4 regions of the Shewanella zhangzhouensis genome follow, and region 1 is predicted to be linked to each of the others. Evidence: predicted binding sites of a transcription regulator. Region 1 holds the regulator's gene; each other region holds the start of a gene.
The links. The regulator LexA, encoded in region 1, represses DNA repair genes until DNA is damaged. The targets are predictions, from matches to a motif close to TACTGTATNNNNATACAGTA.
Positions count from the first base shown of each region.

Region 2: the regulator LexA is predicted to act here: its motif matches at 5,101-5,120, upstream of imuA (translesion DNA synthesis-associated protein ImuA).
Region 3: the regulator LexA is predicted to act here: its motif matches at 5,657-5,676, upstream of recG (ATP-dependent DNA helicase RecG).
Region 4: the regulator LexA is predicted to act here: its motif matches at 4,403-4,422, upstream of K0H63_RS08470 (YebG family protein).

Region 1 is NZ_CP080414.1:4,303,703-4,311,262, forward strand. It holds gene plsB (glycerol-3-phosphate 1-O-acyltransferase PlsB) at 1-1,674, opposite strand, end outside; gene lexA (transcriptional repressor LexA) at 1,826-2,449, shown strand; gene K0H63_RS19015 (cell division inhibitor SulA) at 2,446-2,952, shown strand; gene coxB (cytochrome c oxidase subunit II) at 3,341-4,903, shown strand; gene ctaD (cytochrome c oxidase subunit I) at 4,914-6,509, shown strand; gene K0H63_RS19030 (cytochrome c oxidase assembly protein) at 6,511-7,077, shown strand; gene K0H63_RS19035 (cytochrome c oxidase subunit 3) at 7,074-7,560, shown strand, end outside.
Region 2 is NZ_CP080414.1:2,398,678-2,406,237, reverse strand. It holds gene fadE (acyl-CoA dehydrogenase FadE) at 1-1,340, opposite strand, end outside; gene K0H63_RS10445 (class II glutamine amidotransferase) at 1,578-2,387, shown strand; gene K0H63_RS10440 (DUF3108 domain-containing protein) at 2,463-3,209, opposite strand; gene K0H63_RS10435 (MGMT family protein) at 3,224-3,565, opposite strand; gene K0H63_RS10430 (ATP-binding protein) at 3,601-5,007, opposite strand; gene imuA (translesion DNA synthesis-associated protein ImuA) at 5,167-5,862, shown strand; gene K0H63_RS10420 (Y-family DNA polymerase) at 6,024-7,560, shown strand, end outside.
Region 3 is NZ_CP080414.1:4,193,166-4,200,725, reverse strand. It holds gene K0H63_RS18500 (COG4648 family protein) at 1-336, opposite strand, end outside; gene K0H63_RS18495 (acyl carrier protein) at 336-584, opposite strand; gene K0H63_RS18490 (phosphopantetheine-binding protein) at 589-849, opposite strand; gene K0H63_RS18485 (lysophospholipid acyltransferase family protein) at 846-1,673, opposite strand; gene K0H63_RS18480 (beta-ketoacyl synthase chain length factor) at 1,666-2,370, opposite strand; gene K0H63_RS18475 (DUF3014 domain-containing protein) at 2,579-3,460, opposite strand; gene recG (ATP-dependent DNA helicase RecG) at 3,565-5,640, opposite strand; gene K0H63_RS18465 (penicillin-binding protein 1A) at 5,933-7,560, opposite strand, start outside.
Region 4 is NZ_CP080414.1:1,965,070-1,972,629, reverse strand. It holds gene pepN (aminopeptidase N) at 1-530, opposite strand, end outside; gene prc (carboxy terminal-processing peptidase) at 636-2,681, opposite strand; gene proQ (RNA chaperone ProQ) at 2,711-3,370, opposite strand; gene K0H63_RS08475 (GAF domain-containing protein) at 3,624-4,085, opposite strand; gene K0H63_RS08470 (YebG family protein) at 4,104-4,391, opposite strand; gene K0H63_RS08465 (paraquat-inducible protein A) at 4,549-5,196, shown strand; gene K0H63_RS08460 (paraquat-inducible protein A) at 5,189-5,818, shown strand; gene K0H63_RS08455 (PqiB family protein) at 5,805-7,560, shown strand, end outside.

The DNA of each region.
Region 1 (7,560 bases):
CAGACTCAGGTACAAATCAATCTGGCGCTCCAGCTGGTTGCGCTCCAGCGCATTTTGCTCCGAGGCCAGCAACACCATACTGGAAAGCGTGACAGAACTGGCGGCTGCGGCATCATTGATGCGGGTCATTACCCGATTGGCGAGCGCATTCACCACAGGGGTCAGCCAGGACGGTTTTTGCTCTGGATCTTCTCCCACTTCTTCACGCCAATTGGGGACTTTTTCGGTCAAAAAGTTCTGCAGGGTGATGGGCTGGCCAAAGTTCACATAGCCACGGCCAAAGTTACCCAGCTTGCGTATGGCCCCAAATACCTGCCATACGGATTCCTTTTCTTTTTTCTTACCCGACAGCTCTTTGTGATAGGTAGCCACTTCCATCACATGGTCATAACCCAGATACACGGGCACTAGGGTCACTGGTCGCTCAATTCCGCGGATAACCGAAGACAATGTCATGGCCAGCATGCCGGTTTTGGGCGCCAGCAGACGGCCGGTTCGGGAGCGGCCACCTTCGGTGAAGTACTCCACCGAGTATCCCTTGGCGAACAGCTGATCCAGATATTCGCGGAATACTGCGGTGTAAAGCTTGTTGCCGTTGAAGCTGCGGCGGATAAAGAAGGCGCCGCCACGGCGGAACATGGGGCCGGCGGGCCAGAAATTCAGGTTAATCCCGGCAGCGATATGGGGCGGCACCATGCCTTCGTAATAAAGGATGTAAGACAGCAGCAAATAATCCATGTGCGACCGGTGGCAAGGCACATACACAATCTCATGGCCGTCATGGTGCAACTGGCGAATCTGTTCGGCGCCCTTGATGCTGATGCCTTTATAGAGCTTGTTCCACAGCCAGGTGAGGAAGCGCTCGGCGATGCGCACCAGACTGTCGGAGTAATCGGCTGCAATCTCATCCAGATATTGAATGGCGGTTTCACGGGCCTTTTCTTCAGAGATTTTTTTGCTGGCGGCTTCTTCGGCAATCGCTTTTTTCAGGTTGTCGGATTTCAGCAGTGCATGAAACATGGCCTGACGATTGGGCAACACAGGCCCTGTCATCACTTTACGCTGACGGCGGAAATGAACCCTCGCCACCCGGGCAAGCTTGTGGGCAATGCGCTTGTCTGTGCCATGTTCATCGGCCATATGACGCAGCGACACAGCACGGGAAAACTGCACGAAGTTATGGCGACCCAGGAATAAAATCATCAAACATTTACGCAGCCAGGTCGGATCTTCCCGCTCAAGCACTGCTGCACGCATAGTGTCATCTTCTTTACCCGGGGTTCGCCCCCAGTAAAGACTTACAGGCACCAGCTGTATATCCAGCTCTTGCTGCTGACGGTGCAAAGCCAGCAGTTGCTGGAAAGTCTGCAAAAAAGGCTCATTGCTGTCACGTTTGCCAAACAGCGGCTTTCTGCCCTCCAGACACACGACCCGTGGGGTCTTGATTCCATCGACTTCCAGCATCTGATATGGGCTGGGTAACCCCAACTTGCCGGTCACCTCATGGAGCGCAGCAATATCGCTCACTGACTCGGTTTTCATGACGTAAACCAAGGGGCGGGAGGGATCGAGATTCAAATCGGCGAAGGGATCCTGAGGTACCACTATGGTGTGTACCAACTGCTTCTGGATCCAACGCAAAGACTTAAACCAAAAAGACTCGTGTGCTGACATGCTGATATTGGGAACCTGGCTTCAATCAATAGCGCAATAGAATATCAGACAGCCGCAGCCATTAGCCAATAATCTGAAAAATGGTTAATACTTGCGCTGATGAAAATACTGTATATACTAACAGTAACTGTATAGAAAAACAGGAATGACCATGAGACCGCTGACGCCTCGCCAGGCCGAGATCCTGGACCTAATCAAACGCAACATCGCCGAAACCGGCATGCCCCCAACACGGGCAGAAATTGCATCCAGACTCGGCTTTAAAAGTGCCAATGCCGCCGAGGAGCATCTTAAAGCGCTTGCCAAAAAAGGCTGCATTGAGATTATGCCCGGCACCTCGCGAGGTATCAGACTGGCGGGTGATGAGCTGGAAGATCAGCCAGACCCGGGGCTGCCCCTGATAGGTCAGGTGGCTGCCGGTGAGCCCATTCTCGCCCAAGAGCATGTGGAGCAGTATTATCAGGTCGATCCTGCCATGTTCCGCCCCCATGCCGATTTTCTGCTGCGCGTTCGCGGCGACAGTATGAAAGACATAGGTATTCTCGACGGAGACCTGCTGGCAGTGCACAAGATGAACCAGGCACGAAACGGCCAGGTTGTCGTTGCCCGGGTGGAAGATGATGTCACGGTAAAACGCTTCGAGAAACAAGGCAATGTGGTGTTCTTGCACGCAGAGAACGAGGCGTTCGCCCCTATCAGAGTGGATCTTGCCAGCCAAAGTCTGACTATCGAAGGCTTGGCCGTGGGCGTTATCCGTAATGGAGACTGGTTATGAACAAGCTGATTGGTAACGCACCCCGTCATCCCGGCTTGTGGACAGATTCCGCCGCCAAAGATGTTTGCCCCGCATCTCAGGTGATCACCCAAAGCACTCAATCCCAGGGGCGCCAAGAGATACAGCAGCTCGCCCCAGAGCTCGCACGCCTCAGTCTTGAGGGCCGATGGATAGTGCTTATCAGCCCACCCAACATCGGACTCAAATCCACTCTGGCACAGGCTGGTGTGCGCATGGACCGTGTGCTGCTGGTGCATGCCAAAGACGAATTTGAAACCCTGTGGGCGATGGAAAAGGCCCTAACCAACGGTACCTCAAGCGCCGTACTGTGCTGGACCAACGAACTGGATCCCAGAGATAAACGCAGATTGGCATTGGTAGCCAAAAATGCCGTGGCATTGGGTGTCATTTTTGAAAATGTAAATGCTCACTCACAGGCCAACGCTTTTACTGTTAGGCCCGAGTTAAGTCACCCCCTTCGCAGTGCCTCTCCGCTGCACTGATCATCTCCTCATCCCTTTGAGCCCCGTTATCGGGGCTTTTTTTCGATAATTTTTTCAGATAATTAGAAAATAAAGTGATCTTGATCAATATTTAAACTGCAAGTAATGTAGTTCAGGTTAACAACGATTTGTTTGTTATATCCGGGCGATTATGTCGTCGCAGTATCTGAGGCTTGCGCCATGGATATTGTGTATTTGACCGATATATTCAGCTGTAGGTGCAAGTGTGGTGAACAAAGCTGTAGTTCATTAAATAAGATACCAACCGCCAACGCACTTTGAAGTCATCGTTGCTTTTTGTGGGAACCGAAGAGTTTGCATAGAGCAGAGACTTACTGTGTGACTCTTCTTTGTAGTTGCTTGATGCAATTGACAGAGGAGATGTCTTGTGAAGCAATGGTTGTATTGTTTCGCGGCGGCTTTTATGGCCCCGCCCATCCTTGCGGCTGATATGCCGCTCAACATGACACAAGGTGTTACTGAGATAAGTGGCAGGGTCTATGGCCTGCACATGACTATCCTGTACATCTGCTGTGCCATAGGTGTAGTGGTTTTTGGCGCCATGATTTACGCCATGATAAACCACCGCAAATCCAAAGGGGCCGTTGCCGCCCAATTTCACGAAAGTACCAAGGTCGAAATCGCGTGGACTCTGGTGCCCTTTCTGATCCTGATTGCCATGGCTATTCCGGCAACCAAGACCCTCATCGCCATGGAAGATCCCTCCAACGCCGACTTGACCATCAAGGTCACCGGCTCCCAATGGAAGTGGCATTACGATTACTTCGACCACGACTTCGGCTTTTACAGCATCCTGGCGACCCCCAGAAGTCAAATAGAAGGCGCCGAAGCAAAAGGCGATCACTACTTGCTGGAAGTGGATAAGCATCTGGTGCTGCCCACCAACCGTAAGGTTCGCTTTTTGATGACTTCCGACGATGTCATTCACTCCTGGTGGGTGCCTGCATTTGCCGTAAAAAAAGATGCCAATCCGGGCTTTATCAACGAGGCCTGGACCCGGATAGATAAACCCGGCATTTACCGCGGCCAATGTGCCGAACTGTGCGGTAAAGACCACGGTTTTATGCCCATAGTGGTTGAGGTATTGCCCGAAGCAGAGTTTGACGCCTGGGTTGAAAACCAGAAGCAACTGGCAAGCAACGCCGCTGCCCAAGCCGCTGCGGCATTGAACCAAACCCTTTCCATGGAAGAACTGATGGCGCAGGGTGAAAAGGTGTACATGGCCAGCTGCGCCGCCTGCCACCAACCCAATGGTATGGGCCTGCCCGGCGTATTCCCCGCCCTTAAGGACAGTGCCATTGCCATGGGTCCTGTCGACAAGCATCTCGACATCGTTATCAACGGCAAAGCCGGCACAGCCATGCAGGCATTCAACAAGCAGTTGTCTGCCACAGAGATTGCCGCTGTTGTGACCTATGAGCGTAATGCATGGGGCAACAATACAGGTGACACAGTGCAGGCCTCTGATGTTAACGCCCATGGCAGTAACGGCGCTCCCGCAGCCCAGACCGAGATGCAGGGAGCTGACCAAGCGACACCCGTCAGTGCAGCCGTGACATCGACCGAAGCTCCTCCAGTTGCCGAACCTACTGCCGACGAGCCTTCATCCGACGAGCCCATGTCGATGGACGCTTTGATGGCCCGTGGTGAGCAAGTGTACATGGCTTCTTGCGCGGCGTGTCACCAAGCCAATGGTGCCGGTTTGCCCGGTGCGTTTCCCGCCCTCAAGGGAAGCCCAATCGCTACCGGCCCCATCGCCAATCACCTCGACATAGTCATTCACGGCAAAGCCGGGACCGCGATGCAGGCTTTTGGCTCAATGTTGTCTGCCAGGGACATTGCTGCGGTGGTGACCTATGAACGTAACGCCTGGGATAACAACACCGGCGATAACGTTCAGGCCACCGACGTAAACAATCATGGAAAGTAGGGGAACGATAATGACAACCACGACCCACGATACCCATCAGGGCGTCCATGACGAACACCATCATGGCCCGGCCAAGGGCATAATGCGCTGGATATTAACAACCAATCACAAGGATATAGGCACACTCTACCTTTGGTTCAGTTTTATTATGTTCCTGACCGGTGGCGCCATGGCCATGGTGATCCGTGCCGAGTTGTTCCAGCCTGGATTACAACTGGTTGAGCCTAACTTCTTTAACCAGATGACCACGGTACACGGCCTTATCATGGTGTTTGGTGCCGTTATGCCAGCCTTTACCGGGTTGGCTAACTGGCTGATCCCCATGATGATTGGGGCACCAGATATGGCATTGCCCAGGATGAACAACTGGAGTTTCTGGATTTTGCCCTTTGCCTTCCTCATCTTGCTCAGCTCGCTGTTTATGGAAGGCGGTGCACCCAACTTCGGCTGGACGTTTTACGCCCCTCTGTCCACCACCTACAGCCCCGACAGTACAGCACTGTTTGTGTTTTCGGTTCACATCATGGGGATCAGCTCCATCATGGGTGCCATCAACGTGATAGTGACCATAGTCAACCTGCGCGCCCCCGGTATGACCTGGATGAAACTGCCTCTGTTTGTCTGGACCTGGCTTATCACCGCATTCCTGCTGATTGCCGTGATGCCAGTGCTGGCCGGGGTTGTTACCATGGTGCTCACCGACAAATACTTCGGTACCAGTTTCTTTGATGCCGCAGGTGGCGGTGACCCTGTGATGTTCCAGCATATCTTCTGGTTCTTCGGTCACCCCGAGGTGTACATCATGATCCTGCCTTCATTTGGGATCATCTCGGCGATAGTGCCGGCATTCAGCCGTAAAAAGCTCTTCGGTTATGCCTCCATGGTTTACGCCACGGCCAGCATCGCCATCCTGTCGTTTCTGGTGTGGGCACACCATATGTTCACCACTGGGATGCCGGTGTTTGCCGAGCTCTTCTTTATGTACTGCACCATGTTGATTGCGGTACCCACGGGGGTGAAGGTGTTTAACTGGGTCGCGACCATGTGGCGTGGTTCCATGACCTTTGAAACACCCATGTTGTTTGCCATTGCCTTTATCATCCTCTTTACCATTGGCGGTTTCTCGGGATTGATGCTTGCCATCACGCCAGTGGACTTCCAATACCACGATACCTACTTTGTGGTTGCACACTTCCACTACGTGCTGGTGTCCGGCGCCATTTTCTCGATTATGGCGGCGGCCTATTACTGGTTACCCAAGTGGACCGGGCACATGTATGACGAAAAGCTCGGCAAGCTGCACTTCTGGTGTTCGGTGATTTCAGTGAACGTGCTGTTTTTCCCGATGCACTTTCTTGGCCTCGCGGGTATGCCAAGGCGAATTCCGGACTATGCGATTCAATTCGCTGACGTAAACCAGATAGTCTCCATAGGCGGCTTTGCCTTTGGTCTGTCGCAGCTCATCTTCCTCGCGGTGGTTATCAAGTGTATCCGCGGCGGCGAACGTGCTCCGGCCAAGCCATGGGAAGGCTCAGAGGGTTTGGAGTGGACGCTGCCAAGTCCTGCCCCCTACCACTCGTTCAGCACTCCTCCCGAGGTGAAATAAGATGACGGCGCCCGGGGTTTCTCACCGAAAGCTGATAATCGGACTCTGCCTTGGCTGCGTTGGAATGTTCGGTTTTGGTTTCGCCCTTGTCCCCCTTTACGACGTGCTGTGCGAACAATTGGGGATTAACGGCAAAACCAGTTCCGAAGCCGCGCAATACAGCCAGATGCAGGTAGACGAAGCCAGAACTGTGACCGTGGAGTTTATGGCGCAGGTGCAACCCGGGATGCCATGGGAATTTGGCCCGGCGGTTAAGCGCATGGAAGTACATCCAGGGCAGCTGGTACGCACCGATTTTCTGGCACACAACCTGTCGTCAAATGCTCTGGTTGGCCAGGCTATTCCTTCGGTATCCCCCGGACAGGGCGCCGCTTATTTCAATAAGACTGAGTGTTTTTGCTTTAACCAACAGGTGTTGGCAGGAAAAGACAGTGCCAATTTGCCACTGATTTTCTTTGTGGATCCGGATTTGCCTGAGTCTATCCATACCCTGACCCTCTCTTACACCCTGTATGACATCACAGACAAGGATCTGGCCGGTGCCCTGCAGGCGGGAGCCATGAAATGACAAGCAAGCATCAAAACTACTATGTTCCCAGCCAGAGTGGCTGGCCCATTATCGGCGCTATTGGCCTGTTTTTGATTGCCTACGGCGCGGGTAATTTTGTACATCAGCTTAAATCGGGTGGCAGCGGCGCCGGATACATTCTGCTCGCCGGTGTTGCCGTCATTCTGTTCATGATGGTTGGCTGGTTCAGAAATGTGATTGATGAGTCCATGTCGGGACTTTACTCAAGCCAGATGGACAGGTCCTTCCGTCAGGGGATGAGCTGGTTCATCTTTTCTGAGGTCATGTTCTTTGCGGCCTTCTTTGGCGCGCTTCTCTACGCTCGCACCATAGCAGTGCCCTGGCTTGGCGGTGCTTCCAACAACGCCATGACACACGAAGTACTTTGGCCGGCGTTTGAGGCCGTGTGGCCACTGGAAACCACCCCTGACGGCACCAAAACCCAGGCCATGGGCTGGACGGGTCTGCCGCTGATCAACACCA
Region 2 (7,560 bases), 1.9 Mb from region 1:
ACCGATGGCTTTTCACCCAAATCGATACCTGTGGTGGTCAGCGAGGTCACGGCGTCCATCAGATAAGCGTTACCGCCAATGCGCGCCATTGGCTCTTCAATACCTTCCAGCTTACCGATAGGCAGCTTGAACTGACGGCGGATGCGGGCATAGGCGCCGGTTGCCAGGGCTGCGGTTTTCACGCCACCGGCAGAGTTGGATGGCAGGGTAATGCCGCGGCCAACCGACAGACATTCCACCAGCATGCGCCAGCCCTGACCGGCCATTTTCGGACCGCCAATGATAAAGCTTAAGGGCACAAACACGTCTTTACCGCGGGTTGGGCCGTTTTGGAACATACAGTTGAGCGGGAAGTGACGACGACCGGTTTCCACGCCTTCCACATCAGTAGGAATAAGGGCGCAGGTAATGCCGAGCTCTTCTTCGCCGCCGAGCAGACGCTCAGGGTCGCGCAGTTTGAACGCCAGACCCAACACAGTGGCGATAGGGGCCAGGGTGATGTAGCGCTTGTTCCAGGTGAGCTTCATGCCGAGCACTTCTTCACCTTTCCACATGCCTTTGCAGACAACGCCGTAGTCAGGAATAGAACCTGCGTCTGAACCGGCTTCAGGGCTGGTCAGGGCAAAGCAAGGCACTTCAAGACCCTTGGCCAGACGTGGCAGGTAGTGGTCCTGCTGCTCGGCCGTACCGTAGTGCTGCAGCAGCTCGCCGGGGCCGAGGGAGTTGGGCACGCCCACGGTGGATGCCAGCTCGCTGGAAACACCTGCAAGCTTTTGCAGTACACGGGATTGGGCGTAGGCGGAGAACTCGAGACCACCAAACTTTTTCTTGATGATCATCGCGAAGAAGCCGTTGTCTTTCAGGTACTGCCATACGTCAGCAGGCAGGTCTGCCAGCTCGTGGGATACCTGATGCTCGTTTACCATGCGGCACACTTCGTTTACCGGGCCGTCCATAAAGGCTTGCTCTTCGGCAGAGAGACGGGCAGTGGGGTAGTTGTGCAGCTTCTTCCAGTTGGGGTTACCGGCGAACAGATCGGCTTCCCACCAGGTAGTACCGGCGTCGATGGCTTCTTTTTCAGTGGAAGACATCTCGGGCATGATGCCACGGTACACTTTCAGCAGCGGGCGGGTGATCAGGCTTTGACGAATACTGCTGATATTCAGAGGCAGGGCGATAACCAAAAAGATGATGCCGCCCCAAAGGCCAACAACATCCAAGGTCCATCCTGCGGTCAACATAATGGCGGCTGCGGCCGTAGCGGTCAGCAAGGACACCCGCAAATAAGCGCAGGCACCAAGCACCACAAGCAGCGCGATACTCCAAAGTAGGGTAGTCACTCTCGTTCTCCTTTATTCATAACCCTTCTCCAGGCGGGTCATATAAGCGATCCTGATCACAAGTATAGTGTGTGGTCAGACCTGTGTCGCATTAAAAAGTAAATCCAACCGTGAGCGAACACAAGCATTTTTCAAACAAATGTTTAAATTTTTTCGCGCCCTGCGGCATTCCCATCAACAAAGGGCAAAGTTACAATAAGTTAGTTGTTGTATTTGTGACCTTCAGGTGCCTTGATTATGTGTGAATTATTGGCGATGAGCGCCAACGTGCCCACCGACATTGTGTTCAGTTTTACCGGGCTGGCTGAGCGTGGCGGGGTAACCGGCCCCCATGTGGATGGCTGGGGCATTACCTTTTATGAAGGCAAGGGCAGCCGCACCTTTAAAGATGCCTGCCCGTCAAGCGAATCACACATTGCCCGCTTGATTAAGTCATACCCGATTAAAAGCGAAACCGTGATAAGCCACATCCGCCAGGCCAACCGTGGCTGTGTGGCGCTGGAAAATACCCACCCCTTTGACAGGGAACTCTGGGGCCTGAACTGGACTTATGCCCATAACGGCCAGTTGAGTGACTATAAGGGCAAGTTTGCGGTGCGCCGCTTCCGCCCTGTGGGAGACACCGACAGTGAACTGGCGTTTTGCTGGATTTTGGAAAAGCTGGTGGCCCGCTTTGGCGATGAGCGCCCCGAAGACATGTTGCCGGTGTTCGCCTACGTGGCGGAGCTTGCCGAAGAGGTCCGCGCCCTTGGGGTGTTTAATATGATCCTTTCGGAAGGCAACTACCTGATGAGCTTTTGCAGTAATAACTTAAGCCACATCACCCGCCGCGCGCCTTTTGGCAAGGCCAAGTTGATTGATACCGATGTGGTGATTGATTTTGACAAGGAAACCACCCCCAATGATGTGGTTACCGTGATAGCCACCCGGCCATTAACCGACAACGAGGCCTGGAACATCATGCAGCCCGGTCAGTGGCAGCTGTTTTGTAAAGGTGAAGTAGTTGGTGTCGGTGCCGTTGTGGTAAACACGGATACAAACGAATAACCCGGGAACTGCTGGCATAGCGTAAAGATTAAAAAAGCCGGGAATTGCCGGCTTTTTTGTGGCTTTTTTTACCGCTTAAGGATTGGCCGCCAGCGGTGCGGGCGTAGTGTCGATAAAGCGATACCCGGTCAGCTGCACATCCAGCTGTTTGTCGCCTTTTTCAAAGTGAGTCATGCGTACCGGCAGATAGGCCAGATCAGGCGCCATCCACACCACGGTTTTACGCTTCTTGCTGTCACGTATTACTTCAAGGCGCAGGGTGCGGTACTCGGTGCCATCGATATTCAGCACTTCCTCGCCCATGCGCTTGAACGAGTAGTCATCAATCTCGTTGTCTTTCACCATGTGGTATTCGAGTGCGTCTTTGCCTTCAATCAGATCCTGACGGAATTGCAACTGCACCATCATGGTGTCGTAGAGCTTGTTCTCAAACGGCAGTTCAACATGCTCGCCCTTGTAGTTGCTGCGCACGATGGACTTGTCTTTCAAAAAGGCCACCTGCTCGCTGAAATCGCTGCCGGTACCGGTGCGCTGATGGATAAACACCATGGGCTCAAGACCATGGTCGGTGCGGCGGAATTTACTCTTGATACTGCGCTCATCGCTTAAAAACAGCAGACTTAGCTCGCTGGTAAAATTGTACTGGTAGTAATTTCCTTCGGGCGCCGGCAGGCTGAAATGAGCCTTGCCCAGGCCAATATCGCCGTACAGTACCTTGTAGTCGGCTTCAAAGGGCGTCAGTGAGTTTTGGGCAAAGGCGCTAATACTTAAAGCACTGGCACTCAGCAGTGGCAGGGCGAGGGATAACAGAAACTTGCGCATACAGCTCCTTGGCGTCAGTAAGGCAGACTCAATATCAGGGTGGCCATGTCGGGCCGCCACTCATATTCAGACAAGTTGATTTTGCCTTGGTTCACGATAACCCCCTCAAGACGCAGGCTTTCTTGTTGCAGCCGAAAGGGCTCAGTGTCTTTTGGAAAGGCAATTTTTCCCTGGCTGTTTATCACCCTGTGCCAGGGCAGTGCCAGGCTGTCCGGTGCCAGCTTAAGAGCCCGTGATACATAGCGGGCGCGGCCGGGCAACCCGGCAAGGTCGGCCACTTTGCCATAACTGAGCACCTTGCCCTCGGGAATGAGGGTCACTATATGCCAGATCCGGCTTGGACTCAGGCTGGACATCCGTTCACCTTCCAAAAGCAATTCATGCACCTATACTAAATTGCCTTGTCGGCAGCAGCCAGCCTTTTAAGCCGCAACGGCAGCAACAGCTTAACTTCCAACCCGCCAAGCTCACTGCGTCCGGCCGAGACATCGCCGCCGAGCAGGCGCACACACTCCCGCACTATGGCAAGCCCCAGTCCAAATCCGCCCTGACTGGCGTGACGGGCCTCATCAAAGCGGGTAAAGGGATGGAACAGGGTCTCGAGCTTGGTGTCATCGATACCCGGGCCATCGTCCGCCACCGTGATATTGAGCCAGTTATCATCGCAGTGGCTGCTTATCTGAATATGACAATCAGTTCCCGCATATTTAAGGCTGTTGCGCACCAGGTTTTCCAGCGCCCGCTGCAGCAGGCCTTGGTCGGTTTCAAGCTCGATATGCTTGCAGGCGGCCAAATCCTGCCATTCGATATGTTGGCGTGGCGCAGCTTCAAAACGGCAATCACCCAGAAGTGACTGCGCCAGCTCGTGCAGATTAAAGGGCGCACAGCGGGCGGCCTGATAACCACTGGCGAGGCGGCTGTATCCCAAAAGCGTGTCTATCAAGCGGCTGAGTTCGCTGTTTTCGGCATGGATCCGCTTAAGGTAAGGCGAGGACTCTGCCAAATCGCCCTCCAGCAAATCGGCTGCCAGCTTTTGCCGTGCAAGCGGGGTGCGCAGCTCATGGGATACGTCGCGAATAAGGCGCTCCTGGGTGGTGAGGGTGCGCTCAATCACATCCGCCATTTCATCAAAGTCGTGGCCGAGCTGATAAAACTCAGGTTCAGCCGCCGAAAAGTGCTCGCCGATCCGGGTGCTCAGCTTTCCGCTTGCCAGGGCGCGGGTGCCCTGTTGCAACGTCGCCAGCGGTTTGATGAGGTAGTGCCCCAGCAGGCGACTGAACAGCCACAGCACAAATAATCCCACGGTTAAGCGGATCGCCCACAGGCTGTAACTGAGATCTTTGGCTGGGTGCAAATTTGCATTGAGCTGCACCGCCAAAAGCAGAGGGCCGCTGTCATCGAAAGTGGCATAAATCGGCAGGCCGATAATGGGCTTTTGTACCCGATCCCCCAGCGCCTGATCCGGCCCCAGCATAAACCCCAACTTGAATTCAAAGTGCGGATGAACCGGGCGGCCGCTCACGCCTTCAAGGCGGCTGTTAATCACATGCAAACTGAACGACTGCGCCGCCTCCCACTCGGCCAGCGCCTGAGGTGAGCCGCGTTTCACCATGGCTTCGGCCTCCCGGGCCAACACCGACAGCTGCGCCTTGGTTTCTTTGGGCAGCACCAACAGCTGATGCAGCACCATGGCTTCAATCAGACTGGCCAATAACAGAATCACCAACAGCGAGGAGCCGAAATAGCCAAACAGGCGCCATTGCAGTCGGGCAAAGGGGTGATGGCGGGACAACTTCATGACAATCGCACAGACTTATAAATAAAAATGATTCGCATTATACACCTTGCCAATTCAGATCCCAGAGGATTGGCAAGTTTGTCAGAATTGCTATACTGTATAAATATACAGTTATTGGTGGTTTGGATACCAAAACCCGGTTCAGACACAGGTGCCCCCATGAAAACCAGTCCACAAGAGCTTTCCAAACAACTTGGCCGCCAGGATATCTGGCTTGGACAACAAACCTGCCAGCAGCCCGGTTATGCCACCGGCTTTGAAGCACTGGATGCCGCCTTGCCCGACAGCGGCTGGCCGCGCCATGGGGTGTGTGAACTGAGTTGCCCGGTGCCGGGGTCGCAGTCAATGCTGCTGTTAACGCCACTGCTCAGGTGCATACAGGGCGAAAACGACACCCCGGTAATTTTGGTTGGCGCTCCCTGGCAGTTGAATCCGCAGTACTTATTGCAACATGGACTGCAGCCGGAAGGCTTTTGCCTGGTGGATGTTAACGCGCGTAAAGACAGACTCTGGGCCATGGAGCAGAGTCTGGCCAGTGGTGGTTGCCGTTTGTTGCTGGGCTGGCTTGACCGTTTAAGCCTGACCGAAGCCCGGCGTTTACAGCTGGCGGCGGAAAAGGGCGGCTGTCTGGCCATTATTCTGGTGACTGACGCCACTGAGGGTAATCCTTTGCCGCTGCGTTTGGGGTTAACCCCGGGCGGTAACTCAGACAGGCTGGAACTCGCCTTACTGAAACGCCGCGGCGGCAAACCGCAGGACAGTTTGCAGATTGAGGGGCTTTCCCCACTGCTGGCACGCTACTTACCGCCGCAGCCATCCATGCAGGTGGTGCAGGGCCCCTGGGGCGGCGCCTGAGCAGGAGGATGATGTATGTCGTTTATCCGTGATTGCCTGTGCGTCCATCAAAGACACTTGTTTCAGCAGAGCCTGTGTTTGCATCAGAGCCTGTTCGTTCAGCAGCGCTGCTGTTTGGCCCGCGGGCTTAGCCGTCATCAATCTGTTTGGGTTAAAGGTTAATGCGCTGGCTTGGTGTATGGCTACCCCATTGGGAGCTGGATTATCTGCGCCATGTGCAGGGGCTGGCGCCATCCATGCCGCTTATTTTGTACGATGTGGCAAAGGCGCGGGTGCTTAAAGCCTGCGCGCAGGCGGCCAGTGCCGGGGTTATGGCAGGTCAGAGCATGGGCAGCGCGGCGCAGCTGTGCCCCAATGTGCAGCCATTTCCCTTCAACCTCTCGCTGCACCGGCAAGGCTGCGACTGGCTGTGTCGCCACGGCTACAGTTTCAGTGCCCGCCTGGTGCCGCCTCCTGAGCCCGATACATTTTTTGCCCGTTGCCACGATGTACTGCTGCTTGAAACCGGCTCTATGGCAAAACTCTTTGGCGGCGAAGCGGCGCTGGCAAAGGCATTGGCAGCCGCGCTTGAAGGGCTTCACTGCAACTTTGCCATGGCCTTTGCTGCCACGCCGTTGGCAGCGGGTATGCTGGCCAAAACCCGGCCCAGTCTGGCTTCAAAGACGCTGCAGCCAGTGTTTGCCAGGGCTGCAACGTCGCAATCGGCTCTCAAGGTTTCAGCTTCAAAATCGGCATCAAAAGCGATTGCTGAGCCCAAAAGCGCAGCTGAGGCTGTGTCACGGCAATTATCGGCGCTGCCAATCTCAACCCTGCCTGTGCCTGAGGCGCTGCTTTTTCGTTTGGAGGGCATGGGACTTGAGCATATAGGTGCGCTGCAGGCTTTACCCGCCGCCGAGCTTGGGATCCGTTTTGGTCCCGAATTTGTGCTGCTATTGGCAAGGCTTAACGGTAAGCAGCCCCATCCCCAGAGCTTTTACTGCCCGCAGGAAGAGTATCGTCAGCGGCTTGAGCTGATGTATGAGGCCGAGAGCCTCAATGCTCTGGTGTTTGTGCTTGGGCGTATGTTTGCCGAGCTGGCACTGTTTTTACGTCAGCGACAGTTGGCGGTTTCGATGCTGGAGCTGGTGCTGCATTACCGGGCAACCTCCACAGAAACCACAGAAACCACAGAAACCTCCGAGATCACAGGTAGCCCAAAGGCAAGTCTCGGTCAGGGAAGCGTGACTGGCGCGCTATCCAGAGCTTCGGATAAAGCTGAGTCGATTCAGTCCACAGCAGAGGTTCATGAAGCGCGCCTGTCGCTGGCATACCCCTTTGCCGAATACACCGCCGATGGCCTGTTGGCCCTGTGCCGTTTGCAACTGGAGCGCTTTACGCTGGCGGCGCCCGTAGTGGCACTGACGCTGCACCGCTGTCACTTTAGCCCCAGAAGTGCGCCGCCGGCAGGAGCCATCGAAAACAGTCACAGAGCCAGTCTGAGTTTGCTGGCCCGGCTCGAAGCCCGGCTGGGGCAAGACAGGGTAAAGCGCCTTGGCGCCAGAAAGGCGCTCTTGCCGGAGCACAGCTTTTGCCTGCAGCCGATGTCGGCACCTGTGGCGGTTGCCTATACGGCTTTGCCTGCATCATCTTTGTCAGCCTCATCTTTAGCTGCAAAGCCTTCACGCCCGCAGTCAAAGCCAACTCCGACCAAATTGACCC
Region 3 (7,560 bases), 110 kb from region 1:
GTCCGCCTCGCCGAGGCGCGCCAGCCGCTCTACCATGCTGGGACCGCGCAGCAGTGACTGGCCGAACACCCCGAGCATGGTCAGGTTAATGACTATCGGGTAGTAGAGCAGCCAATCCTGACGCTTGGCCAGCAAGCTGCCGGCGGTAAGCAGTACCCCGGCCAGCAGCGGCAGTGCCATGGCTTTGAGTTGCTGGCGCTTTAACACCAACCGCAGCAATAGCAGCAGACACAGCATACCTGCCAGCACGCCGGGAGGCAGGTAATTCAGCCCCAGCCAAACCGCCAGTGGGTAGACGAGCAGCAACGCCGCCGTCAATACCTCAATAACCCGCATCAGCCCTGAACCAGAGCCTCGATGGCGTTAACCACATCTTCCACGGTGCGCACTGATTTGAACTCTTCGGGCTTAATCTTTTTGCCGGTGAGTTGCTGCAGCTTGATCACCAGATCCACCGCATCGATGCTGTCCAGATCCAGATCCTGATACAGGTTGGCTTCCAGGCTGATGGCATCGGCGTCGATTTCAAAATCGTCCACCAGAATGGTGGTCAGCTTTTCAAGAATTTGCTCGCGATTGTCCATAGCCTTACTCCTGACCACGCTGAGATTCGATAAAGCTGGCAAGGGTTGCCACGCTGTAGAAGTGAGCCTTGGTCGCGTCTGAGTTGGCTTCAATCTTCACATCGAATTGCTTTTTAATGGCCAGACCCAGTTCGAGCGCATCGATGGAGTCCAGTCCCAGGCCGTCGCCAAACAGAGGCGCATCGGTTTCTATATCAGCAATGGTCACATCTTCCAGGTCGAGGCAGTCGATGATCAGCTGTTTGATTTGGTCATGTAATGTCATAATTCTATTTCAAGTCTTTGTTTATAATAGTTTTCCATATCCCTGGTCAGTATTCGCGCCATCCTGGCATCTCCTCCTTCCTCGGCCTTATAGTCCATGGCGGAGATGGGCGTTCCTACCTCTACCGTCATGCCAATGGTGCGCCGGGGAATTTCCCACCAGGGGTCCTGTTTGGTCAGGCCAGGGGGCTTGGTGTGCAGCAACACAGGAAGTATGTCGCTGCCGGTACGCAGGGCGATATTGGCCGCGCCGCGCGCAAAAGGGTTTATCTGCTCGCCAAGCACGGTGCGGGTGCCTTCGGGGAAGATAATCAGATTGGTGCCGCGGCCAAGTACGTCGCGGCAGTCATCCAGCAGCAGTTCGGCGCCGCGGTTGGGAATATAACCCGCCGCCGACACCACGCCGCGCATAAAAGGGTTGCGCCAAAGCCCCTGCTTTACGATGCAGCCCGCGTTGGGCATCAGGCTTATCAGCACCACCACATCAATCAGGGTGGGGTGGTTGGCAATCACCAGCATGGCTTCGGCATTGGCGAGGCGCTCCACCTCTTTGGTTTCCAGTTTTATCACACCCGCCGCCGACAACATGTGCACAAAACCGCGAAACATCAGGTGCACGGCTTTTTGTACTCGCTTGATGCGAACCTCGGGTTTGCCGGGCCAGTATTTCAGCAGCGGTAAGATGGTCAGCGAGCTTAACAGGCCGCCGAGGCCAAAACAGATGTAGCACAGCATGCCACCCAGCCAGCGCGGCACATAGGCAAGCCCGGTCAGTCGGTGCTGACAGGGCGAGCGGCGCGCAAGCTTCTGGGTGTGCTCAGTCATGACTCAGGCTCCAGTCGAAACCGGACAGGTGGCCACGGCAGTTTTCACCTTTGGCAAGGCTTGCCAGCAACTGGCCGTAGCTCATGGGTTCGAGCTCGGCTCCTTTGGACAAGGTCAGTTGCGGCTTGCCGCAAGACTCTGGCGCCAGCATCATGCCCAGCGCCAAGGGCAGTTCAAATTCTTCTGTGTAGTCGTTATAGACGGGCGGCACAGGATCATCACCAAATACCAGCAGCAGCGGGCTTGGGTCTTCGCACAGCTGGGCGTAGGCTTCCACCATCGCCTGCGACAGGCTCTCGGTGCCGGCGGCGACTGAAGTCGAGGCAGCGCGGTTTTCGCTGAGAATGCCAAACAGGCCGCTGGCGGTGTTGTGTACCGACTGGCTGAAACCCATGGGGGATAAAGGCTCGCGGACAATGACACTGTGGAGCAGGTCGATGGTGCGATTCAGCTCGCCGTGACGTGAGGCAAACACACTGCGGCACTGGGATACGGGTTCACACTGGAAGGCCACATCGAGCATCATGCGGCTTAAACGGCTGAAGCGACGACGCTGCATTGCCGGCACCTGAGGCAGCGCAGGCGCAACAGTGCTGCTCGGGTCTGAGAGCGATTTTTGCCAAGCGGCCCAGCTATCCCTGTCTTGATAAGCCGGGGACCATCCCCCCCACGCCATCACGCTGAAAGTTAAATGCACTGCATTGCCTCTGACGCTGTTGCCAGGCGCCGTAAGTTATCCATCACTTGAGCCGCATTGGGCATGAATCGTTATTGCTCGATTTTGCGGACTGCTTACTGTTAAGTCCGTCTATTTTGGACTGAATATTCTATATCAAAACACCCTGATAACAGAAGCCCCCGGAGACCGCATGGTATCCGGGGGCAAGTTGTTAAATGACGGGGATTTATTGCAACAATGGTCGCAGTTTCTTAAGCGCGGCTTTTACCTTGCGGCTGTTTGTCGGGCCCATACGTATCATGAGTTTCTGCGCAGGTGGCAGAGCTTCCAGCTCGGGGTCGGCAAACTTGTAGTTGACGCTGAAGGTGACAAGCTCAATGGGTGATTCGATGATGGGCGCTGCCAGCAGCTGGTCGATAGCCTTGAGGCTGCGTTCTTTGAAACTGACATTGCCGTAACCCAATTCATCGAAGGCCTGCTCCAGCATGGGTGTCATCTGGGCATAGGTTTCCAGCAGCTTCTCCTCGTTTAAATTGGCAATGTAATTGGCATACAAATCGTAGCGCTTGTAGCTGTCGGGATTTAAATAGGTCTTGGCGGTGATTTCGCTGACGGTGAATTTCGCTTCGGGGCCCTTTAGTGGGCTTTGTTTACGCGCCAGCTGGCCTTCGGCCAGATTATCCATAAAAACCACGAAGTGGCGTACCAGATCCTGCTGGGCAATGATGGGTTCGACCGGCAGACTACCAGCCAATGCAATGGCTTTTTGGGTAGCAAAAGTATCGCTTTCTGCCAGCTCAGGAATGGGATCCACAGTGACTTCAGGTATTGCTTCTTCGGGTGTATTGGTCACAGGTTGTGGTTGAGGTTGGGCCTCAGGCTCCTGCTCGGGTTCGATTTCCGTCACCACAGGTTCGGGCAGAGGCGTGGGCTGAGGGGCTTCAGTCGGCACGTCCACCACAGGAGCAGGTTCGGGCGCACGGGTGAAATACATCCACAAGCCGGCGGCAATGGCAATCAGGGCCAGGATCAGCAGGGCCGACAGACGGTTGCTGCGCTGGGAGGTTTCTTCCTGCGGGGTGATTCTGTCTTCGGGATTGACTTGCATCTTGGCTCCTTGTTGCTACTGACCCGTGAAACATCCATTGTCCCAGTTCGCCGGTCGATGTCCATAGCCCAAGGCTGAACAAAAACAATATTTAATGCAGACGACTAAGCCTGTACGTATTGTTCGCGGCCGCCAAGCCAACGCTCGATTATGGCATCCACATTGTCGGGGGCCTGGCTCATCAGATGACGTGCCAGTTTCTGGATGTGGGGAATAAGCGCCTGATCCCGCACCAAATCGGCCACCTTCATTTGCGCAAGCCCCGTCTGGCGGGTACCCAGCACTTCGCCGGGGCCACGAAGCTCCAGATCTTTTTGGGCAATCACAAAGCCGTCGTTACTTTCCCGCAGCACCCCGAGACGCGCCTGGGCGGTAAAGCTGAGCGGCGCCTTATACAGCAGCACGCAGTGGCTGGCCACCGCGCCGCGGCCAACCCGGCCCCGCAGCTGATGCAGCTGGGCAAGCCCCAGCCGCTCAGGGTTTTCGATGATCATCAAACTGGCGTTGGGAACATCCACGCCCACTTCAATAACCGTGGTGGCAACCAGTAAATCGAGCTTGCCTGCCTTGAAGTCGGCCATAATGGCCTGCTTTTCGGCGCCCTTCATCCGGCCGTGCACCAGCCCTATGCCAAGCTCGGGCAAGACCTCTTTCAGGCCCTCGGCGGTGTCTTCGGCGGCCTGACATTCGAGTACTTCCGACTCTTCAATCAGGGTGCACACCCAATAGGCCTGACGCTTGTCCTGCAAGGCGGCCTGACGCACCCGCTCAATCACATCCAGCCGGCGGGTGTCGGGAATGGCAACCGTGGTGATGGGAGTTCGCCCCGGCGGCAGCTCATCAATAATCGAGGTGTCGAGATCCGCATAGGCGGTCATCGCCAATGTGCGTGGGATGGGGGTGGCGGTCATGATCAGCTGATGGGGGAAAAAGCCCTGCTGAATGCCTTTTTCGCGCAGCCCAAGGCGCTGGTGTACGCCAAAACGGTGCTGCTCGTCGATGATGGTCAGGGCGAGGCGGGAGAAGCTCACCTGCTCCTGAAAAATGGCGTGAGTGCCCACTATCATCTGCGCCGCCCCTGAGGCGATATCTTCCAGCGTTTGGGCGCGAGCCTTGCCTTTAAGCTTGCCGGCCAGCCAACCGACTTTAAGCCCCAGCGGCTCAAACCAGCGGGCAAAGTTGGCGGCGTGTTGCTCGGCCAGGAGTTCTGTGGGTGCCATCAAGGCGACCTGACAGCCATTTTCGATGGCCGCCAGCGCCGACAGCGCCGCGACCAGGGTTTTGCCCGAGCCCACGTCACCCTGCACCAGGCGCATCATGGGAGTGGCTTTGGCCATGTCGGCATGGATCTCTGCAACTACCCGTGACTGGGCGTTGGTTGGGGCAAATGGCAGACTCTCAAGAAAGCGGGGGATAAGCTGACTCGTGGCGGCGAGCGGCTCGGCGGCGTCCTGATTGCTGCGCTCGCGGATTTTCAGCATGCTTAAGTTGTGGGCCAGCAGCTCTTCCTGCACCAGCCGCTGCTGCGCCGGGTGCTGGCCCTGCTCCAACTGCCATAGTTCGGCATCTGCCGGGGGCCTATGCAGGGTGCGCACGGCATCGGCCAGGCTTAAACGGTTGGGCTGCAACGACTCCGGCAACAGCTCCGGCAGACCGCCTTCTTCCAATTGCTCCAGCGCCTGCTCGGTGAGCCTTATCCAACTGGCTTGCTTCAGGCCTTCGGTGGTGGGGTAGATGGGCGTCAGGGTGTCGGCCAGGCTCGGCGACTCGCCAGGCGCGGTCAGCTTGTATTCCGGATGGATAATTTCCAGCTGATGCTTACCGGTGCGGATTTCCCCAAAGGCGCGGATCATCATCCCCGGTTGCAAGCCATTCTTTTGCGCCATGGAAAAATTGAAAAAACGTAAGGTCAGGCCGCCGCTGGCATCGCGCACATTGCAGGTGAGCATGCGCTTGCGACCATTGACGATTTGGCTGGAAATGACTTCGGCTTCGACGGTGGCAGTGGTGCCTGGGATCAGCTCGTTGATGGCATAGATGCGGGTTCTGTCTTCGTAACGCAGCGGCAGATGAAACAGTAAATCCTGGACGGTATTAACCCCCAGTTTACTGAGTTTTTCTGCCACCCGGGCGGCCACGCCCTTGAGTTCGGTTACGGGAACAAGATCCAGTCTTTGCAATGCCTTGGCACCGGATTACTGTGAATTTATACATATACTAACAGAGAATCTTTTCGGAGCAACTTAGAGCAAACTGCTTCACTGCGGCGGCTCGAGCCACTTGCCCTCGGTTATCTGGGCAGAGCCAGGAAGTGCCTGGCAACGAGTCCCCTGCGCCTGGTCACATCAGCGCCAAAGGGTACTCCGCCAATGGGTGAGTTTGCGTGGTTAAGCAATGCCTTGCTGCAGGACTTTATTCATTGTTCCAGTAATGAAAAAGGGCCCTAAGGCCCTTCTTTCATGTAGGCAACACTTACTGAAACAGATCGTCAGCCGTGGTTTCCGGTGCCGTGGTGTCGTCTTCGGCGATTGCGGAATTGGCGTAATCTGTTGGCACTGTGCCTGCGGCAAAGTATTCAAATCCGCTGGTGTAATCGGTACGGCGGCTCAGCTTGCCCGAGCTGTAATCGATACGGGCAGAGACAATGCCTGCAGGGACCGGCATGGGTTTTTCTGGCGTGTCAGCAAGGGCCATAAACATAAATTCGTTCCAGGCTGGACCTGCGGTTTTCGCGCCCGCTTCCGCCCCGGAAATCTGGTCTTTGGCGCCGTTTGCGTTCCACGCAGTACGGCCAAGCTCGCGGCCATGGTCGTCAAAGCCCACCCAAACCGTTGTCACCAAATCAGGATTAAAGCCACTGAACCAGGTATCGCGTGACTCGTTGGTGGTACCCGTTTTACCTGCAATATCATGGCGTTTCAGCAAGCGAGCAGCGCGCCATGCGGTACCGTTCCAGCCAGTGCCCTTACTGAAGTCTCCGCCACCCCAAATCACGCTCTTGAGCGCTTCGGTGATAAGGAAAGCATTTTGCTCGGATATCACCCGATTTGCGTAGCGGGCTGCAGGATCGCCACATTGAGTTGAAGTACCTGTTTCGATTGTTGCATCCAGCATGGCTGGCGGCACAGAGGCTTCGGTGATCGCCGTATCCTCAGGCATCTCTTCCGGTACTGGTGCTTCGCAAGCCAATGCTGGCAGGGTCTTTTCGATCAGGTTGCCGGTGGCAGACTCGACTCTGTCGATAAAGAAAGGTTCCACCAGGTAACCACCGTTGGCGAACACGCTAAAGGCCCTGACAACCTGCAGCGGCGTGACTGAAGGAGAGCCCAGTGCCAGTGATTCATTGCGTGGCAAATCATTGGGGTCAAATCCAAAACGGGTCAATAGCTCAACAGTTGCATCTATGCCTGAGTAGCGGAGTGCTCGGACCGCCATCACGTTAATCGACTGCGCCAGGCCTACCCGCAGACGGGTGGGACCCGTATAAGTGTCCGGCGAATTTTTGGGGCGCCAGGCCGTGCCTTGGCTCAGATCAGGTTTGTTGATGGGGGCATTGTTGATAAGCGTTGCCAGGGTATAGCCTTTTTCCAAGGTGGCGGCGTAGATAAACGGCTTGATGTTGGAACCAAGCTGGCGTTTGGCCTGTATGACCCGGTTGAACTGGCTCTGACTGAAGCTATAACCACCCACCAGGGCGCGGATAGCACCATTGTGGGGATCGAGTGACACTATGGCGCTGGATACTTCCGGAACCTGGGATAATTGCCAGTCTTCTCCATTGTGGCGGATCCATACACGCTCGCCGGCCGTCAGCACATCGGTGGCCGTTTTGGGTGCAGCACCCTGACGGGTGTCACTGATAAATTTGCGCGCCCACTGAATGCCTTGCCATGGCAGGGTGACAGTTTCGCCGTTATTTCGCAGGACAGTGGCCTGTTGCTCCTGCACATTGATGACGGCTGCGGGCTCCAATTCCTGCACAGATGCGACTTTTTGCAGGGCACTGACAATGGTATCTGTTGTGGGAGCCTCTTCTTTCCAAAGCACCTCCGCTGCGCCACGATAGCCATGGCGCTCGTCATAGGCGTATATGTTGTTAC
Region 4 (7,560 bases), 2.2 Mb from region 1:
AATGGGTCTTCCCACACCACATAGTGGCGGTCGCCATCGAGCTCTCCTGCTTCGACCTTGTTACCGTTACTCAACAGGTAAGGGAACCCCTTCCTGGGTGCTTCAATTCGCACCCGGTATTTGGCAAGCACATCGGGGCGGTCGAGGAAATAGGTAACACGACGAAAACCTTCGGCCTCGCACTGGGTGCAGTAAGCCCCATCTGACATGTACAGCCCCTCGAGGCTGGTATTGCCCACAGGGTCTAGCTGGGTTTCAATCTCAAGCTCGAAGGTTGCTGGCAGCCCTTCCAGACGTAACTGACCCGCGACAATCTGATATGGATGTGCGTCGTTGTTTACCTTGACTGATTTGAGTTCCAGCCCTTCTCCATCAAGCAACAGGGCTTCATTTTCGCGGCAGCGGATCACTTGGCTCCGGGCTATAACCCGTGTCTCGGATGGGTACAAATCCACCAACATATCCAATTCAGATATGGTGAAAGCGGGAGACTGATAATCTTTTAAATGCTTGGCCTGTAATTCTGACATGTCAGGTCCTTTAAGAGTGTGTTCGACGAATTCTATGGGTAAGAGGATACGGCTTATCCTGAAAAAAAACGCGCCGGAGCGCGTTTTTTATATCAAAGCCTGAAATCAGTGCTTACTGGTTGCTGCAAGTTTGCCCGCATCGACCAGATCCAGCGTGATATAGGCAGTTTCATCCAGCAGTGGATCCGGTGCTTCGATATCTTTCTCGATATCATCCAGGCTCGCGACCTTATCCAGGCCAGCGCGGGTACGACGCTCATTGGTGCGATCTAGCTGTTTCTTATCATCAGCTTCACGCTCAGCGATGCGTTCACTTTCCACCAGGGAGACAGACTTTTCATCGTGGTGCTTTTTATATTCAGCAATGTCCTGATAAATATAGCCAAATTCCACATCTGACTTGATGCGTCCCTGATGCCTGGCATCCAGTTCAGCGATGAGGGGGGCACTGATAGCATCCACCGTGCTGTACTGGGCCACAGGTACCTTATCCCACGGCAGTGCGTTATCTTCTTCAGCCTCACCGTATTCCCCGGGCTCGAGGGCACTTGGGAATGGGATATCCGGTGTCACCCCCTTAAGCTGGGTGCTGCCACCGTTAATACGGTAAAACTTCTGAATGGTGTATTGCACGTGGCCAACGGGTTTTTCGTACAGATCGTATATGCGTGCCAGGCCCTTGTGCTGCTGAACTGTGCCCTTACCGAAGGTTGACTCACCGACAATCAGCGCACGTTGGTAGTCTTGCAAGGCGGCGGCAAAAATTTCAGACGCAGACGCACTGTAACGGTCCACCATCACTGTCAGAGGACCTGAATAAGTGACCTTGCCATCATTGTCTCTATGCTGGGAAACACGGCCGTTGGCATCCCGTACCTGCACCACTGGCCCCATATCGATAAAGAGTCCGGTCAGCAATACTGCTTCGGTCAAGGCACCACCACCATTGCCCCGCAGGTCAATAATCACCCCTTCGACTTTCGCCTCTTTCAGGGTTTGCAGCTCTTTAGCCACATCCTGAGACAGGTTCATGTAGAAGCCCGGGATCTGAATGACGCCTACTTTACGGTTGGCATACTGACCTTCGCTGGGCTCAACCACTTTGGAGGTGGCAGCGCGATCTTCAAGGCGTATCTTATCCCGGACCAGGGTCACTTCGACCGGTTTGGCGTTGGAACCACCTTTCTTGGGTAGAATTTGCAGTGTGACCTTGCTGCCTTTGGGGCCCTTGATAAGGTCGACCACATCATCGAGACGCCAGCCAATCACGTCCACCACGGCACCACCTTCCTGACCCACACCTATGATGCGGTCATCCGGCGACAGTTTTTCACTGCTGGCGGCAGGACCACCGGCGACCATGCTCTTGATAACGGTGTAATCGTCATCCATTTGCAACACAGCACCAATGCCTTCGAGGCTGAGGTTCATTTCCATTTGGAAACGCTCGGCATTGCGTGGGGAAAGATAGCTGGTGTGAGGCTCGATGCTGCGTGAAAACGCGTTCATCACGGTCTGGAAGACATCTTCGCTCTGGGTCTGGCCCAGGCGTTTGATGGCGTTGTTGTAGCGCTTTTGCAGCACATCAACGATTTCAGTCCAGTTTTTACCGGTAAGCTTGAGGTTCAGCGCATCATACTTAACGCGCTGACGCCATAACTCCTGAATTTCGGCTTCGTCCTTGGCCCATGGAGCGTCTTCACGATCGTACTGGTATTTATCACCCGCCTGGGAAAAATCCATTTCTTTATCAAGCAGACTCAGTGCATAGACAAAACCTTCATACCGGCGCTTTTGCGCCAGGTCGAACATGTCGTAGGCGCCTGTCATATCGCCATTTTTCAGCATGTCATCAAACTGATGGCGATACTTTTCGAAGTTCTGCACATCGGCTTGAGTCAGCACATTACGACGGTAATCCAACTGCTTAAGATAACGGTCGAAAATCTGCTCGGAGAAGGCATCATCCAGGCTGAACCTGTGGTAGTGCGAGCGGGTAAAAAGATCCGCTACCCGCTTAGAGGCCACCTTGTGCTGAGGCTCCTGCACCAGTTGGGGCAGCTCATCGATTTGAATGGCAGGCGCTATGGCCCACGCAGAAGATCCTACCAGGATCCCGGCAATGGATACCGCCAGAGATAATTTTCGCATCAACAAGCTACTCCTTAAACTTCAATGAATTACAGCAGTATATACTCGGCGCGGACTTTCACTGTCAAGCCTGAATCCAGCTGTACATGCACATCGCCCTTATTGATGTCCACGATTGAACCTGCCACGGGTGACATGCCCAGTTTCACGTTAACACGCTGGGCCACCTTGAGCTCTTCAAGCTTGGCAGGCACCAGATTGACGGGTGCCGCTGGCGCTTTAGGCGCAGCTTTGGGCTTGTCTTTGGCAGCGGGCTTGGCGTCACGACGTGCTTGAGGCTGGGGCTTACGCTTAGGCTTACGAGGCGCTTTATCGGCGGCGTCACCCTCATCCTTGCTGCGCTCGGCACGTTTGGCCTTTGCCTTGTCCTGACTTTCTTTCAGTGTAGCCTGTGCGTGGTCAATGTGTTCCTGCTCCAGCTCACCGCATGGGTTGCCGTCCAAATCAACGCGGACCGCACCGGCTTTGATGCACTTCAGATAGCGCCAGCTGCTGGTGTAGCGGCGCAGGGCAACACGCAATTGTGTTTTACTGACCTTAGAATCATCAGCCAACCTTTCAGCCAAATCTTGAAACAATCCAATTTTCAGTGGCTTGGTTTCACCCTCGGCCACAAAGCACAAAGGAAAGGTTTCATATAAATACGCGAGAATCGCATTGGTGTCGGTCAACTTTTCTGTTGATTCCATCTTTACTTCCACAGTTACTAGGTATGTATGCCCGGTTTATTGCAAGCGATTGCGGGACATAGGTTATTCTCTATACGTTAGCCCGAGGGCCAACACACAAATTAGCATCTTCCGGGCGCTTGCCAAAGCGTTAATAACTATTGCTAACAATTTTTACTATTCGCCGGGAAATGATCCCGAGGCAGACGCACAAGCAGCCTATTATAGTGACCGCTTGGGCGAATGCGACTGGGATTTGACGAAAACTGGCGACTTATTGACCGAACAAGGCCTTTTCCAGGGTTCTCACCAAGGTCTCGAGCCCTGCCTGATCTGTCTCATCGAAGCGGGAAAAACTGGGACTGTCGATATCGAGCACGGCAATTACCCTGCCCTGATGCCTTACCGGCACCACAATTTCGGAGTTAGACGCGGAGTCGCAGGCGATGTGACCATCAAACTGATGCACATCGGCGACTCGCTGTGTTGTGTCCGTTGCAGCGGCCGTACCACAGACGCCCTTGCCCCATGGAATACGGGTACAGGCAACCTTGCCCTGGAAGGGACCCAGCACCAAAGTGTCTTCACGGCGAATATAGAAACCGACCCAATTCAGGTCGTCCATATGTTCATTCAATAGCGCCGAGAAATTGGCCATGGCGGCGACCATGTCGTCTTCGCCTGAGAGCAATGCCTCAGCCTGGCGGTTTAAGGTGTCGTAAAACGCGTGTTTCATGCAATGTCCTGCCGATATTCAGTCATTCTCTGCAGCCTTACGGGCTGCTTTTTTTACCGGTGCCGTCGCCACGTTGGGAGACGCGCCCTTCAGCAGGGATGATAAATCATCTTTGTGGGTGGCAAAATAGAAGGCCAACTTTTCAGTTGTCGCCTCATCGAGTCCACATTCTGCATTGTCGATAAATGGGATCAGGCTGTCAGCGATATCCAGCATCTTGTCGTAGGCATCCGCCTCCTTTTTCGATGTAAATGTCATCTTCTCAACCCCATCTCTGACCACCACAAATTGAGTGATTACCGCCATGATAGCCCTCACACTGTTTATTTATACAGTGACAGAGTGTCACAGTTTTTTTCAGGGGATGCAAGTGTTTAACATGATCTGATACACTCGTACGCTGAAACCGCCTCCAGAGGAGGCAAAATCAGGCATCACCCCGGCTGGGGAACCTGTGTCATCCATGGATCTGCTATACGCTTCTATGCATCATGACGATATCGACAATTCGGTGATCCTCTGCCGTGCCTGTGATTTGGCCGTGCGACGCCGCGCCTTGCCCAGTGGCGTCAGGGCGCTATGCCCCCGTTGCCATACGGCGCTGTATGACACCCCCTTCTGCTCTATCAACGGGATGTTGGCGCTTTGCGTATCTGCACTGGCACTTTTTTTACCTGCCAATCTGTTTCCCGTTCTCGAATTGCATTTTTTAGGCTCGGTGCGCACCGCAACCGTTATCCAGGGTGCCATGGCTGTCATGGACCTCGGCTACTGGGTGGTGGGCATTGCCGTGCTTGTTGCCGCTGTCATAGGCCCGGGGTTATTGCTGCTGTCAATCTTGTCACAAGTCCTGCTGGTCAAAATGGGTCTTAATTACGGTTGGCAACGGGACCTGTATAAATGGTTATTGCGTCGCCATGGATTATTCAGCCAGCTCACCATGCTGGAAATTTATGTGATTAGTTTTTTGGTTTCAGCATTTCAATTATCCGACTTCTCGGATATTTACTTTGGTGTGGGTACGTTTTCCTTCACCATGCTGTTCCTGGTGACTCTGTTTTTGCAGCGGGAATACAATATCGAGCACATGTGGGGCCGCCTGAATGACTGACAATGTCCAGACCACCGGCAAACAAATGGGCCTGTGTCTTTGCCCGGTATGTAAGAAAACCAATCCGCAAAATGCACAGACTTGCAGCCGCTGTGGAGCAAATAACCAGGCCAGGGATTACGCCAGTGTGCAAAAAAGCTGGGCACTGCTTATCACAGCCGCCATTTTGCTTATTCCTGCCAACGTGTATCCCATTACTACCCTGGTGAATCAGGGCAAGGTGACCCACGACACCATATTCAGCGGTATCAAGCATTTGGTGCATTCAGACATGTTGCCTATCGCCATCATTGTCTTTACCGCGAGTATTCTGGTGCCCTGGCTGAAAATCATAGGGCTTGCCATCTACCTCACTGCCATCAGTTTTTCCTTGCCGGTGTCCAAACGCAGACTAATGGCGGGCTTTCACATTATTGAGTGGATCGGACGCTGGTCCATGCTGGACTTATTTGTAATTTCATTAACGGTTGCCCTGGTGAACATGGGGCAATTGCTGGATGCCAAACCCGCACCGGCAGCAACGGCATTTGCCCTGGTGATTCTGCTGACACAGCTTGCGGCCAAGGTATTGGATACGCGTTTACTCTGGGATCGACTGGACTTAGAAGATGACAAATATTGAAGCACCCAAGGTAGTCAAGAAGAAACTGTTCTCGCCGGTGTGGCTGCTGCCTCTGGTCGCACTTGCCCTTGCAGCCTGGCTTGGTATCAAGAGTATTCGCGAGTCCGGCGTCGAAATTTTTATTCATTTCCCCAGCGCTTCCGGAATCGATGTAGGCAAAACCCTGGTCAAATATCAGGGACTGACTGTCGGTAAGGTGACCGATATAGCCATGGACGAAGACCTTAAAGGCGTCAACGTCACCGTGATGATGGACTATCGCTCAACACCGTATCTTAAAGAAAACACCCAATTCTGGCTGGTATCACCCAAGGCCTCCATTACCGGGGTGTCCGGCCTCGATGCCCTCTTCTCCGGAAACTATATCGCGGTGCAGCCGGGGGATGGCGATAGCGTTACCCGTTTCGACGCCCTGAGAGAGGCACCGCCATTGGCCCCCGGCAACGAAGGCATATTGGTGGAACTCAGTACCGACAGACTCGGTTCACTGGATGTGGGCTCGGGTGTCTATTTTCGGCAAATTCCTGTGGGCAACGTGGTGAGTTATCGCCTCGAAGGCAATCAGAGAATCATCATAGGGGCCTTCATTCAGGACCAATACGCACATCTGGTGAAAAAAGACAGCCGTTTCTGGAACGTCTCCGGCATGAGCATCGATGCGTCGTTAAAAGGTATCAAGGTTGAAAGCGAAAGCCTCGCGACGCTGCTTGCAGGGGGGATCAGTTTCAGCAGCTCCGATGCCGGAATGAGCGCCAGCCACGGTGACAGCTTTGTGCTGCACAGCACAGAGGCTGATGCGCTTGGCGGACACTCACTGGAACTGACAACAACCAATGCCGATGGCCTCAATGTGGGCAGCGTGGTCGTGTATCGCGGCCTTGAAGTCGGCAAGGTTACCGACACCAGGCTAACTGATACAGGCGTCACTCTGACCGTTTTTATCAATAACGCCCACGGCGATTTAATAGGTCAGGACAGCCGCTTCTGGCGCGAAGGCGCTGAGGTGTCTCTTGGCGGAATAAAGCACGCGGCCAGGCTGATTACCGGCGATGTGATTGCCCTAATGCCCGGTGAAGGCAACATGCAGGGTAGCTATGTCCTCGAGGACAAGGCACCCGACTTTATGTATGCCGACAAGGCCCATCTCCTTATTCGCAGTGACAAAGGCCAGGGAGCGCAGGTTGGCGCCGAAATACGCTACCGCAATCTACCCATTGGTGAGGTAACCCAGGTAAAACTCGCTGAGGATTTGGGTTCTGTGGAGTATCAGGCCGAAATACAGCCTGAATTCAAACGTTTGCTGACCCGTGGCAGTTACCTGGTCACAGAGTCCCGGGTAAGCCTCGATGCATCCCTCAAAGGGGTGAAGTTTGCCGTGGGAGATACCTCCACCTTACTCAATGGCGCACTCAGACTGGTAAGTGGCAGCGGTGGTACCCTCTCAGATAAGGATGAACTGCGCCTCTACGCATCAGATGACGAAGCGCTGGCCGCCAAGGCGCCAACACAGCGAATCAAGGTAAAGCTGCAAAGTATTGAAGGCGCCGGTATTGAGGTCGCAAGCCCGGTTTATTACAAGAAGATGCACATAGGGGAAGTGACCCAGGTTAAGTGGCAGCCCGATGCGGATGTATTCAATATTGAGCTTGCCATCGACAGTACCTTTAACCGTCTGATTGGCCCCAATACGCTTTACTGGAAACACAGTGCCATTTCTGTGGATGCCAGTCTCAAGGGCCTGA